DNA from 4 places in the Paenibacillus provencensis genome. Region 3 is predicted to be linked to each of the others. Evidence: riboswitches for the same ligand, from Rfam matches in the RefSeq annotation. Region 3 holds a riboswitch; each other region holds the start of a gene.

Region 1 (3,148 bases), 390 kb from region 3:
CACTGCCTAAACAGATTGATAATCTATTGAACAACGAAACAAATGTGAAAGTAGAAGTATTACAGGCACTGACGGCAGATAAACCAGTAATAAAGAATTTAGTGCAGTTCTATATATATGATTTTACTGAGTTTACAAACGAGCAAATTAGTGAACAAGGTACTTATCCCATATTATCGGATCTCAATAAATATTGGGAGAATCATGAGGACTATAATGCTTATCTGATCAAGGCCAATGGAGAGATTGCAGGCTTTGTACTTGTAAAGCAATTGGAGGATGATCGGAGCTATAAACTTGCTCACTTTTTTATCCTTCGTAAATTTAGAAGAGCGGGAGTTGGAACTCAGGCAGCCAGAGCTGTCCTCTTTTCAGCTAAAGGGAAATGGGAATTGAATCAATTACAAAATAACTTTCCAGCAATACTGTTCTGGAATCGGATACTACTCTCTGGGGCTGTAAGCGAGAGTATTACGGTCAGATACGAACAAGGCAAGAGAATTCAGAGCTTTATTATTAACTAATGCAGAAAGTGAGGATAGGGCAAATGCTTGAAGTGTTCCCTGCAAGATTATCGGACAGTTCAGAAATATTGGATCTGTGGAAAGGAGCAGCCAGCTGGATCCAGGCCAAAGGAATCAACCAGTGGCATCCTGATGAATTTAACCTCGCGATGACCGAACAATTGATTATGGATCGTGAATTAGAACTATTTGTGGCAAAAAGGGAAGGTATCATCGTAGGAACACTGTACATTTGCTGGTCTGACCCAGTTGTCTGGGGAGAGCTGGATGATTCAGAATCGTCTGGATACATCCACAAGTTTGCTGTCAGCAGATCACATGCGGGTCAAGGAATAGGCACAGAGCTGCTGTTGTGGGCCGAGGATTACATACGGAGTAAAGGAATGAAACAGATTAGGCTGGACTGCATGGCAGAGAATGACAGGCTGAATCAGTACTATGCAGCGACCGGATATTCACATAAGAAACTGCTCCACTGGGACAATGGCTGGAAGATTAACTTGTATGAGAAGGAGTAACTCCTCTTTCGCTAAAGTGAAATAAGCGGACGAACTATATGCATGAGTATGATTGTAAATAGCAATGTATTAATCAGGACCTCATCCGTTTAACTAAACATGATTCGACAATCATTTATAATTTTTATCGAGATTTCAAGTGAAATATAGTCTTATAGTATTAAAAAAACAGTGAAAAAAACCGATTAGAAAAAGTGAACACTAGTTTACTTTTAGTTGTGGTAAGCTTAGGTAGTTCTTAAGTACTATCTGTAAATTGAATACGTGGCAAAGCTGTTGAAAAGCAGTGACGCAAAGCTAGAGGGACTACTTCCGCAAGGAAATGTCAGCCAGTTGCTTGAATGAGCCATGGCCTTATTTTGTCCATAGGTTCATTTTTTTGTTTACTAAGCGATCCGTGCAAGAAAGGAGGAAGAATGAGCCAAGAATCAAGGATGGAAGGTTTAACATGCGATTCAAGATGAAGTAGAAACTACATATGGATGAGTAGGGAGAGAAATGTCAGACATGAGTAAGTTAAAAAAATGGAGCTTCAAAAACCTGAGCATTGTTACTAGAAATATGATATTAACAAGCTTCTATATCATTATTACAGGTGCTGTCGTCATTGGCTGTAGTCAATTTATTCAAGGCAATGTATTAACCAAACAGCTTCAATCGGATTCCGGAAAATTAATGGAGGCTCTGGGAAGCCAGATATCTGTGGAAGATGCGGAAGCAGCGAAAAATAATCCGGATCCGAATTCTCCAATCCAACAGCAAATCACAAGTGTATTCGATGAGTTATCCAAGACACATCCAAACGTAGCACAAGGATATATCTTTGGACCGGAGCTGGAAGGCGGCACGCAAACATCAATTATCGCCTTGCCAACCGCTGTTCTGGAGATTTTTGCTGCAGAAGATATGAACCTGGGTGATATGTATGCTCAGCCTCAAATTCATGCAGACGGCGTGAAGGAGATGCTCGAAACCAAGGAAATAGCCTACACCGCAGCTTACAACGATGATTACGGTACATGGATTACGGTACTGTATCCATTTGTGAATGGAGCTGGCGAAGTGTTTGCATATATGGGAATTGATGTGGACGCAAGTCTGATTGCAACGGGCAAGCAGGAGCTGCTGACTTATACACTTCTTGCACTGCTTATTACCTTAGTTGTCGTTCTGGCACTGCAATACATCACAATTAGACAGACCTTCAAGCCAATCAAAGAGCTGATGGGAGCACTAGATAAGCTGAGTAAGGGCGACTTTACCGTACAGCTGAGAACCAGTGATGATGAGCTTGGACAAGTCAACGAGAAATTCAACACTACGGCTAGTAACATCAATAGTCTGGTTACTACAATTAAGAAAGTATCTGAGCAATCAGCGGAGCAATCCAAATTCTTGTTCAATGCCGTTGAAGTTAACAATGAAAATACCGTAGATATTACGAAAAATATTGAAGAAATGTCCGATAGTGTCGCGAAGCAAAGTGTGTCGATATCGGAGAGTGTCATTTCGCTCGAAGAAATCTCATCGGGTGTAACTACAATTGCAGGGAATACTTCCGAGCTGTCCGAGATCTCCTTGCAGATGAAGGAGCAATCCGAGGTTGGACATCAGAATGTGGATCAGGTCATTGAGCAGATGAACTCAATTAATCGTTCGGTTAAGAACTCGGTCGATATTATTGAGAAGCTGCAGATGCGTTCCGGCGAAATTGGCCAGATCGTTCAAGTGATTACAGAGCTTGCTTCTCAGACGAACCTGTTGTCTCTGAATGCAAGTATTGAAGCGGCAAGAGCCGGTGAAGAGGGACGTGGATTTGCAGTTGTAGCGGATGAAGTGAAGAAGCTGTCCGAAGCATCCAAGAAATCAGCAGATCAGATTGCCGAATTGATTGGATACATTCAGGATGAGACGGCACTCGCTGTAGAGGCGATTGGTGATGGAGAACAAAATGTAGCCAAAGGAATTGAAATCGTCAAAGAAACAGGCTCGATCTTCAAAGGCATCCTGGTTTCAACCGATTCGGTCACAAGCCAAATTCAAGAAGTGTCTGCAGCTACACAGCAGATGGTAGCGGAGACCGAGCAAATTACGGCTGCGATTAAA
Region 2 (3,148 bases), 1.1 Mb from region 3:
CCGGTTTGGGCTTGAATCGCCCCCTGGTATATATGGAGATCAGAACCGCATATGGCGGTCGAGGTGATCCTGACGATAATCCCGTCTTTTTTCTGAATCGTCGGATCCGCGACCTGCGTCACTTGCATGTTCTTCATGCCATGGAATGTTACAGCCTTCATAATCGCCCTCCTGTTATGACATGCCTTGAATTTGCATGCATGCTTCTATTATGAAATTGGAGAGAGGATTATACATTCGATATACGGTAAATTCGACAGTCGCGGAGCGCCTAAGAACAAGAAAGGAGACGGAGGACGGAAAGATTCACGTGAAAGTAAATTCAACACTAAGGGTATTTGTAAGGTTATCAAAGAACAAAACCTCACTAAATAAATCCTTGTGCTCACAGTTAATAAAACTATCTAAATACCCTTTGTTAACAACTTGACCACACTACCTCTTTATTCTGGATTATCGCGCATTGCTTGTACTAAATCTAATGTCCATTCATTACTAACAGCAAGCAATGAAGAATGTGCAGGTACGGTGCACGGCCTTCCCGTCGGAACTTTGGTCCTGTAGCAAATTCACGCGCGACTATATAAAATTGTCTTCCCAAATCCTCAAAGACATTCTCGCGAACCAGATCAAAACTTACTTCGAAGCTGCACCTAGTTCTTCTATGGCTTTAACAATACTTGTAGGTTACCAACCCAAATTTCGCAGAGCGAAATTCGTCTTGAAGTCATGTCGTTGCAGGCTTCCAAGGCGATCAGATACTGGGCTTGTTAATAGAAAAACACCGCTTCGTTTGCTAAGTGAAAGTTTTGAGCAATCACTTTAACCGAAGAGGTGGTGTCTACCTAATGATATCCCATCCATCCGAATTGATTCAAATGCCTAACGAACTAAAGCCAGCGTTCCAAGAATTGAAAGTCATGCAGCATTTGCAACAAGCTGGATTCCGTAAACGTTTTGGCTTTAGCTGCGCCCGGCTGTTCCAACTCGTCTTCGTTTTGTTATTTCATCAGAAAAACTGGTTTCGCCTGCTTGAAAGCCGCAAGGACGATTCGAAGGCCGGCAAAGCTGCGGTTTATTGCTTTCTCAATCATGCCGGCTTTGCATGGCGTCGTTTTCTGACTTCGCTTAGCGTGGCCACCATGAAAAAGGTGGAAAAGGTGGATGCGCTGACTTCTGCGGATCGGGATACCGTCTTCATCGTCGACGATTTGATGTTCGAAAAGTTAACCTATGTGCTAATGTTGTCGCGAGGGATAGCACGGTAATCCCGTGCTAAAGCGCTTCATTTGTCCGAAAGCTCATTGGAAACCCTAATCAACTTGGTATCTTCGCAAAGTCAATATTCATGGACAAAGAGAATATTGCAGAAGATTGTCGAACCATGGCATAATGTGGTTGAAGATTAACAATTGAAATGGCAAACCCATTGAAAGATGGGGACGCAAAGCCATGGGCCTAATACGCATGTTCGTTATGGTTGCCAGGTTGCCGTGTGTTGCGTTTTTTTCGTTGTCTCTAGTCTGTTTGTTGGGGATTAGAGTGGCGAGAACAGCGATAGTCCCCCGTAATTCGATAAATTCATCCTCGATACCACAGGTACTTTGTCGTCTCATCAACAACACGAGTAGGGGGAGGTAACAATGGGGATTCAACAATTAGAGAAAGATTTAAGAGAAGCACTGGAACGTCAAGAGTTCCAACTGTACTATCAGCCAAAATTGGATTTGGCTTCGGGGAAAATCACAGGCGTTGAAGCATTGATCCGATGGGAGCATCCAGAACAAGGACTTCTTACTCCAACACAGTTTATTCCACTCGCAGAAGAGACTAATCTGATTTCCCCCATCGGTGAATGGGTGTTGCGAACCGCTTGTACTCAGAGCAAGGCATGGCAGGATGCAGGTGCCCCAACACTTATAATGGCAGTCAACCTCTCTGTACGTCAATTTTATCAACCTGATTTTGTGGAAAGTGTGGAAAATATTTTGCATGAGACAGGGCTTGTTCCATCGTATCTGGAGCTTGAAATTACGGAATACATGACGATGGAAATTGTCCGAATTGTTCCAATTCTAAGACAATTAAAAAATCTCGGTATAAAAATCAGTTTGGATGACTTCGGGATAGGGTATAGTTCCCTGTATAACTTCAAAGAATTGCCGATTGACATTATAAAAATTGATCAATGTTTTGTGAATAACTGCCTGGTGAACATGAAGGATGCAACGATTGTCAAGGCAATTATTGCTCTGGGGCATGAATTAAATGTGGAGGTCGTTGCTGAAGGAATCGAATCGAAAGAGCAATTGATATTTCTCCAACAAAACCTCTGCGATTTAGGGCAAGGTTATTTGTTTAGCAAACCTTTGCCGCCATCGGAATTTCTGGTGGCATTCCATCAAATAGAGAAGATTTTTAGTAGAGATGGAATACCTTCAGCATTATTCAGAGAAAAATGGTTACAAGAAGCTTTGCACAAAACAAAGCAGGAATTAGCAGTTACGTTGAGATACCAGCAAGGTATGACTTTTAAGTTGACTCGGCATGATGGAAAATTTATTCATACTTTGTGTGATGGTGAATTGTTATATCGCATGGGTCTAACACCCGAACAAGTCGTAGGAAAGGAGCCTCATGAATTCCTCCCGCTCAATGATGCTGAACGGAAGTCTCAATATTACGAAAGAGCTTGGGGTGGAGAGGAGAACGTCACTTATGAAGGTCAATACAACGGAATTTGGTATTTGGCTTCCTTACGCCCTATCCATAGAGGGAGACAAGTAGCAGAGGTAATCGGCTCGGCTGTCGATATAAGTGATCGTATCAAAAAAGAAAGGGAAGCGTCTCTTCTCACACAATACCTCGTGGAGCAAGAGTCAAAATACCGATTGATTGGGGAGAATTCACAAGACCTGATTGCCATCTTGGATACTAATGGTGTATTACAGTACGCTTCGCCATCCCACATTCGGATGTTCGGGGGGGAAGCTTCCCAATTTGAAGGAAACTACCCTTTCTCTATGGTACACCCCGATGATCTTGCACTCATCAGAGAACGTTGGGATGAAATGATATCCACCAAGACTTCGGTACGTCTTGAGTGGCGATTCGTTAAAGTGGACGAGACCTGCATTTGGCTCGAAGG
Region 3 (3,148 bases):
TACTTTATTACTTTGTTCAAGAAACAAAAAAAGATGACTCCTTCACAATATCGCAAGCTGTTCTTTGAACAAATCTCTTTGGATCCCATTTCGGTAACCTAATTGAAGAAAACAAGGGTGAGTTGGTAAGAACACACAGTTCTTACCAACTCACCCTTGTTACAATTAACGGCTCGCTAGTTTAGACCAGTTACCATAATCATGAACCGAAATTCCGATATAGGAATCATGCTTATTTGCCATTTGCTCAAGCTCTTGCAATTCTGCACGCATGTAATCACAGTCTTCTTCATAGAAGGTAATAAAATTCCCTTCATTGCTTCGATTCGTTTCAACGGCGATGGATACTTTCTTACCAAGCTCGGAGGCTTCCTTCAGTTCGCTGGCTGCTGCATTGTAGATGGCATTTGCCGTATCCCGATACGCCATGACAGCGACTGCATCAAATTGGCGAATCATCCAGCTGCTGATCTTCATATCCCCACCAGGTACAGTATAATTATCAAGCCAAAAAGGAATATCCGCAGTAATCTTCAACTCCATGCGTTTTGCTTCATTCGTTAGATACGATACATTAGACTGCCACTGAGCGACAACACTGTCTCGATCTGACTTCCATTCTGCAAGCACATGGGGCTCAATATCCACATGTATTCCCGAAAAACGCTCGTTCTCTTCAGCCCCGCTCTGATACGCTTCTATCCATTCTACAAAGCTCATTAATCCTTCACGCCCCGATGATAGACCCCATGCAGGTCTGCCGTCCAAAATTTGAACCTCAATCCCTTCAGCAGTAGCCTTGCTGATAAAATCTTTATAATACGGTATAGCCACATCTCTATTTATTTGCAAATAGATTGCATTGATCCCCTGTGTTTCTGCAAAATCCAATATTTTGTCGGGCTCACTTTTGATTTGTGTTGTATCCCATAACCATGTTCCTGTTTGTTTACTGGAGTAGGCTGTAGCTTCTACATCCATTGCTCCCCCTGTAATTGATCCTGCCATAATGACTGCAGCCAACAGTACCGCCGCTTTTTTACCTGTCTTCTTCCACATCTCTTACGTACACTCCTTCGATTTTAGGAACGATGCCTTATATCATGCCCGTTCTCTATTAATAAATCGGCAACCGGCTGTCATCATAAGTCATTAGACTCACCTTAGACCCATGGCTTTGCGTCTTTGCTTTTCAGCAAATTTGCCTCCAATTCGTATACAATGACGTCCCTTTGTCTCATGAGGTAATTACCTTAGTCTTACGCTTCGATAATTTTCAAAGGACGAAAGTATTACTTTATATTCTTCGGAGAAATACGAAAGCATTTTATAGGACTTTTTGCTTATTTAATGATTCCGACCTATTTAAATTTCACTCGAACGAAAAAATAGGCAAGCAGACAGATGTCTACTTACCTATTTTAGACGAGTAAATATATAGGTTATTTCTGTTAGTGCTCAAACAAAGAAACGATCTCAATTCCGTTTGCAGAAATACGAACAAGCCCCTTATCGGACAGCCGCAGCTCTGGTATAACAACCAAGGCCAATAATGACAACGTCATAAACGCATTATTCAAGCAGCATCCAGAGGCTTGAAGCGCCTCGCTAATGGCTTCAGACTGCGAAGCTACGATTTCAAAAGGCTCCGGTGACATAAGGCCTGCAATCGGCAGCGGAAATTCTGTCGTTCCCTCATCGGTTACGACGGCCACTCCGCCTTGCATACTCACTACCCGGTTAGCCGCTTCAGCCATTAGATTGTCATCTGTTCCGATCACCATCAGATTATGGCTGTCATGAGCGACCGTCATGGCAATCGCGGCAGGTCGGTTAAAGCCTACTCCACTAACAAGAGCTACTGCCCTGTTTCCTGTTCTATGATGTCGTTCAATAACAGCAATCTTGCATACATCCTGATCCATACTAAGGATGAGTTGGCCTGATTCTGCTCGGACTGTCTTGAAGACTTCCTTCGTCTCCACATGGTTCTCTGTCACTTGAATAATGCGCGCGTTTAGCTCACCCTCCTGAACAGGAGTCTTGATCACAAAATGATCCGCTTGAATGTCGGCCTTTAATTGAACAGTACCCAGTGCATTTTGAGGATAGTGATACTTATCCCAGGAAGCCACCATTTTTCCTTCCCGGGCAACCACTTGACCAGCCGCAATAGTCGTGTGTACATTCACATCAGCGAGTCTTCCATCCAGCAGAATAATATCTGCAATTGAACCTGGTATAATTGAACCGACATCTCTCTGGACGCCAAACCGTTCTGCCGTATTGATCGTTGCCATCTGAAAAGCCGTTACCGGTTTGACTCCCTGTGAAATGGCCAGACGTACAACGTAATTCATATGCCCTTCATTCAGCAGAGATTCTGAACTGCGATCATCAGTAACAAGCATCATCCGTCTTGTATCTAGTCCCAGCTCAGTCGACGCCTTAATCGTTTCTGCTACGTCATGCCAGGCTGAACCTTGCCTCATCTTGGCGTACATTCCTAGACGGATTCTTTCCTGTACATCCTCTTTGGTCACACATTCATGATCTCCTGTTACACCGGCCGCAGCATATACAGGCAGTCTCCAATCATCAGCTGCCCAAGTAAAGTGACCGTCAACCGCTTTACCCGCACGCAGCGTAGCTTCTATTTCTCCAATCATCTTCTCTTCCCCGTACACGACACCCGGAAAGTTCATTACTTCCCCTAAACCAATCATGTCATTACCCCAGCTTAATGCTTCAGCTACCTCATCAGGACCGATATATGCTCCCGTCGTTTCCAGCTCAGGACTTGTAGACGGTACACAGGAAGGCGCCTGCATATAAGCAGCGAGCGGTGTAGTTCTTGCCTCTTCGAGCATATATTTAAGACCGTTCAGACCAAGTACGTTGGAAATTTCATGCGCATCAAAAAATCCGCCTGTCGTCCCTAATGGGAGCACAGCTCTTGCAAATTCCGCTACGGTTAATTGGGTGCTCTCAATATGACAATGACCATCAAGCAGCCCAGGTGCAATATACTGCCCGCTCGCGTCAATAATTTCTGTGTCCGGTCCAATCGTATGTGAAGCATCCTTGCCTACATATGCAATGCGAGAGCCTTGCACAGCAACAGACATGCCCTGCAATATTTCGCCTG
Region 4 (3,148 bases), 1.1 Mb from region 3:
CGCGGCAAAGAGAAACGGTGAAACCGCCAGGGTATGCCGGAGCGCCGAGTTCTTCGTCGGCACAAATCGACCATACTTCTCGCGAAGGACAATACGACTTGCTGGAGCGGATGCTCGAAGAGAGCAATCTTCGAGACGCCTATAAGCGTGTGAAACAAAACGGAGGAGCGCCTGGCATAGACCAAGTGACGGTAGCAGAGCTACAAGCGCACTTGTGGGAACGCTGGGAAACCGTAAAGTGGGAACTCCAAGCGGGTACGTATAGACCGATGCCAGTCAAACGGGTGGAAATCCCCAAACCCGGAGGCGGGGTGCGGCTGTTAGGTATCCCAACCGTGATGGATCGCTTTATTCAGCAAGCCCTCATGCAAGTGATGACGCCGATCTTCGATCTGCAATTCTCGCCGAACAGTTTCGGATTCCGTCCAAGGAAACGAGCACATGACGCAGTGAAACAGGCGCGGACCTACATCCAAGAAGGATGTCGCTGGGTCGTGGACATGGACTTGGAGAAGTTCTTTGACCGCGTAAATCACGACATCCTCATGGCAAGAGTAGCTAGGAAAGTTTCGGACAAGCGAGTCCTGAAGCTTATTCGAGCTTATCTAAACGCGGGAGTCATGGTCGACGGGATGAGGCAAGAGACGCTGGAAGGAACGCCGCAAGGCGGACCGCTCAGCCCGCTCTTAGCAAACATTCTGTTAGACGATTTGGACAAAGAACTGACGGGAAGAGGACTGAAGTTTGTGCGCTATGCGGACGATTGCAACATCTTCGTCGGAAGCAAACGCGCAGGCGAGCGCGTGATGGAATCGGTTGTCCGTTTTGTGGAGGGGAAGCTTAGACTAAAAGTGAATCGGGACAAAAGCGCAGTAGACCGCCCTTGGAAGCGCAAATTCCTTGGATTCAGTTTTCTGACCAACAAAAGCGCGACAATTCGAATCGCACCGAAGAAAGTGGAACAACTGAAAGAGCGCGTAAGAGGGATAACCTCGCGAACGCGGGGTATCTCAATGGAAAGCCGGTTGAAAGAACTAAACCGCTATCTGATGGGATGGATTGGCTACTTCCGCTTGGCATCCGCGAAGATGCACTGCGAACGCCTAGACGAATGGATTCGGCGTAGGTTGCGGATGTGTCTATGGAAACAATGGAAGCTACCCAAAACCCGACTTCGAAATTTACGCGCCTTAGGTGTGCCTGAATGGGCGGCAAGGATGATGGCAAACTCCCGGCGAGGATGCTGGGAGATGTCCCGAAATATAAATAACGCCCTTAACCGTTACTATTGGAACGACCAAGGGCTGTTAAGTCTAACTTCTCGATATCTTGAAATTCGTTAACCTTTAGGAACCGCCGTATGCGGACCCGCATGTACGGTGGTGTGAGAGGTCAGGGGCTTGCCGCCCCTATCTACTCGATTGCTTAGCGTATATTTTCGTTAAAATGTTGGCAAGAAGAGGGTTGCGCTATGTTCGAACATACGTTACTAAGGTGTGACACCAAGCAAACTTTTTGGCATCTATTGAAATATGGTAAAATAAATCAATACAAATATGTCGAATAGACTAGGAAAAAAGGCAAACCTGATCGAAAGACAGGGACGCAAAGCCACGGGTCTTCTGCACTAGTGCAATGATCGCCGGGTTACCCTCTCAAACCACACCAAGATGACAAGTAGGCACGCCAGTGAGAGGGCGTGTCTTTTTGTCATTTGAAAATAAAAAGAGGTGATCGATTATGAACAAACAAACAAGCTTTTCTGTAGAGATAAAAGATATGATCCGTAGGAACAGGAGTATCAAAGTATTACTGGCGGATGGTGACCTAGCTTGGCAACAGCGACTCGCTATGTTGCTTGAATCCGAGCCAGATATTTATTTATCTAACATCGTTTCGACAAAAGAGGAAGCGATTCGAGCGAGTGTACAATTAGACGTAGACGTAATGATCTTGGAAATGATTTTGAATTCGCCCAAACGAGACGGGCTGGACGCCGCAGCCGAGATTCTCAGAAATAAAGAGTTACCGATTATTGTCCTTTCTTCGATACATGATCCGGAAGTCATGGTCGATGCGGTTGTTGCCGGAGCGGTCAATTATATTACAAAGTCCAACTATATGGACATACCGGTTGCGATCAGAGAAGCTCACCGACGTCAGTCCTCTCTCCATGCGGATGTCGCGACGATAATCCGTAATGAGATCGAGCTTATAAAGCGAAAAGAATTGCATTGCATGCTCACACCTACGGAAAAAGAAATTTTGCAGCTCATAGGCTTGGGCTATCGACAGACAATTATCAGAGAATTACTTGGCATTACTTCGAACACCCTAAAATCGCACGTTCGTCATATCACTCGTAAATTCGACACCCGATCCATTCGAGAAGCTGCTGAGAAGGCGAAACGAAGAGGTCTGTATGATCAGCACTATGCTACGTGATTTAATGGGACTGAAATTGAAACAAGCTTTGGGAAAATTCGGGGATTTTCGACAAAATCATCATGGCAGAGGGTGACAAAAAGATCACCCTCCCCATTCGAACTAATAATAGGTAAAATGAAGGGGTGATCTAAGGAAAAATAGGAATATTATCCCTTACCAAAGGAGGTGGAGAGAAAAAAGATGAATGCTGGAGATTGTTGTCGTGAATCGGAGTCTGAAGTAAATCAAAATGGGACAGGCTCTCGTAAAATGAAGAGGATGGTGCCTTTAACTTACGTAATTATGCGGCTGTCCCCAATATAACAATGAAGGGATGATCGTCATGTATCAATTAGAAACGGAGCGTGAATTATGTTTATTAACATGGATTGATTTGCACTTCATTCAGCAGTTTTGCGGAAGGAGAGTTGTAGTATTTCTTGGAATTGGGGAGGGTGTCTGATGAATCTTACTCAACAGTCCATCCCCTATGAAAAAGTGGAAGCATGGCTTATGTCCTATAGTGATTGGAAAGCAAGGTTGGAATATGCGCAGGCAGAGCTTAAGCATATTCCGGGATTAACGAGGGCTCTGCATGAATGGGTGAATCATGGCAATGGAAGAAAACAAGAACCATTGTTGCGTACGGTCATTCATCGGATAGAGATCACTGAACATGAAATCCCGTTGCTATTATCGAGAATCGGATTGATCGATTACG

What was found. Region 3 has a riboswitch for cyclic di-GMP ahead of ACFQ3J_RS10895 (hypothetical protein). Riboswitches for the same ligand answer to the same signal wherever they lie in the genome.
Region 1: another riboswitch for cyclic di-GMP. It lies ahead of ACFQ3J_RS12835 (methyl-accepting chemotaxis protein); the one in region 3 lies ahead of ACFQ3J_RS10895 (hypothetical protein).
Region 2: another riboswitch for cyclic di-GMP. It lies ahead of ACFQ3J_RS05430 (EAL domain-containing protein); the one in region 3 lies ahead of ACFQ3J_RS10895 (hypothetical protein).
Region 4: another riboswitch for cyclic di-GMP. It lies ahead of ACFQ3J_RS05380 (response regulator transcription factor); the one in region 3 lies ahead of ACFQ3J_RS10895 (hypothetical protein).

The regions. Positions count from the first base shown of each region.
Region 1 covers NZ_JBHTKX010000001.1:2,665,655-2,668,802, reverse strand. Annotated here, with positions in the region: gene ACFQ3J_RS12845 (GNAT family N-acetyltransferase) at 1-524, shown strand, start outside; gene ACFQ3J_RS12840 (GNAT family N-acetyltransferase) at 548-1,042, shown strand; cyclic di-GMP riboswitch class I at 1,299-1,383, shown strand; gene ACFQ3J_RS12835 (methyl-accepting chemotaxis protein) at 1,550-3,148, shown strand, end outside.
Region 2 covers NZ_JBHTKX010000001.1:1,138,850-1,141,997, forward strand. Annotated here, with positions in the region: gene ACFQ3J_RS05420 (zinc-dependent alcohol dehydrogenase) at 1-161, opposite strand, end outside; partial or broken gene ACFQ3J_RS05425 (IS4 family transposase) at 849-1,226, shown strand; cyclic di-GMP riboswitch class I at 1,410-1,496, shown strand; gene ACFQ3J_RS05430 (EAL domain-containing protein) at 1,644-3,148, shown strand, end outside.
Region 3 covers NZ_JBHTKX010000001.1:2,272,683-2,275,830, forward strand. Annotated here, with positions in the region: gene ACFQ3J_RS10890 (helix-turn-helix transcriptional regulator) at 1-102, shown strand, start outside; gene ACFQ3J_RS10895 (hypothetical protein) at 166-1,059, opposite strand; cyclic di-GMP riboswitch class I at 1,125-1,216, opposite strand; gene ade (adenine deaminase) at 1,452-3,148, opposite strand, start outside.
Region 4 covers NZ_JBHTKX010000001.1:1,127,207-1,130,354, forward strand. Annotated here, with positions in the region: gene ltrA (group II intron reverse transcriptase/maturase) at 1-1,343, shown strand, start outside; cyclic di-GMP riboswitch class I at 1,570-1,655, shown strand; gene ACFQ3J_RS05380 (response regulator transcription factor) at 1,741-2,445, shown strand; gene ACFQ3J_RS05385 (hypothetical protein) at 2,890-3,148, shown strand, end outside.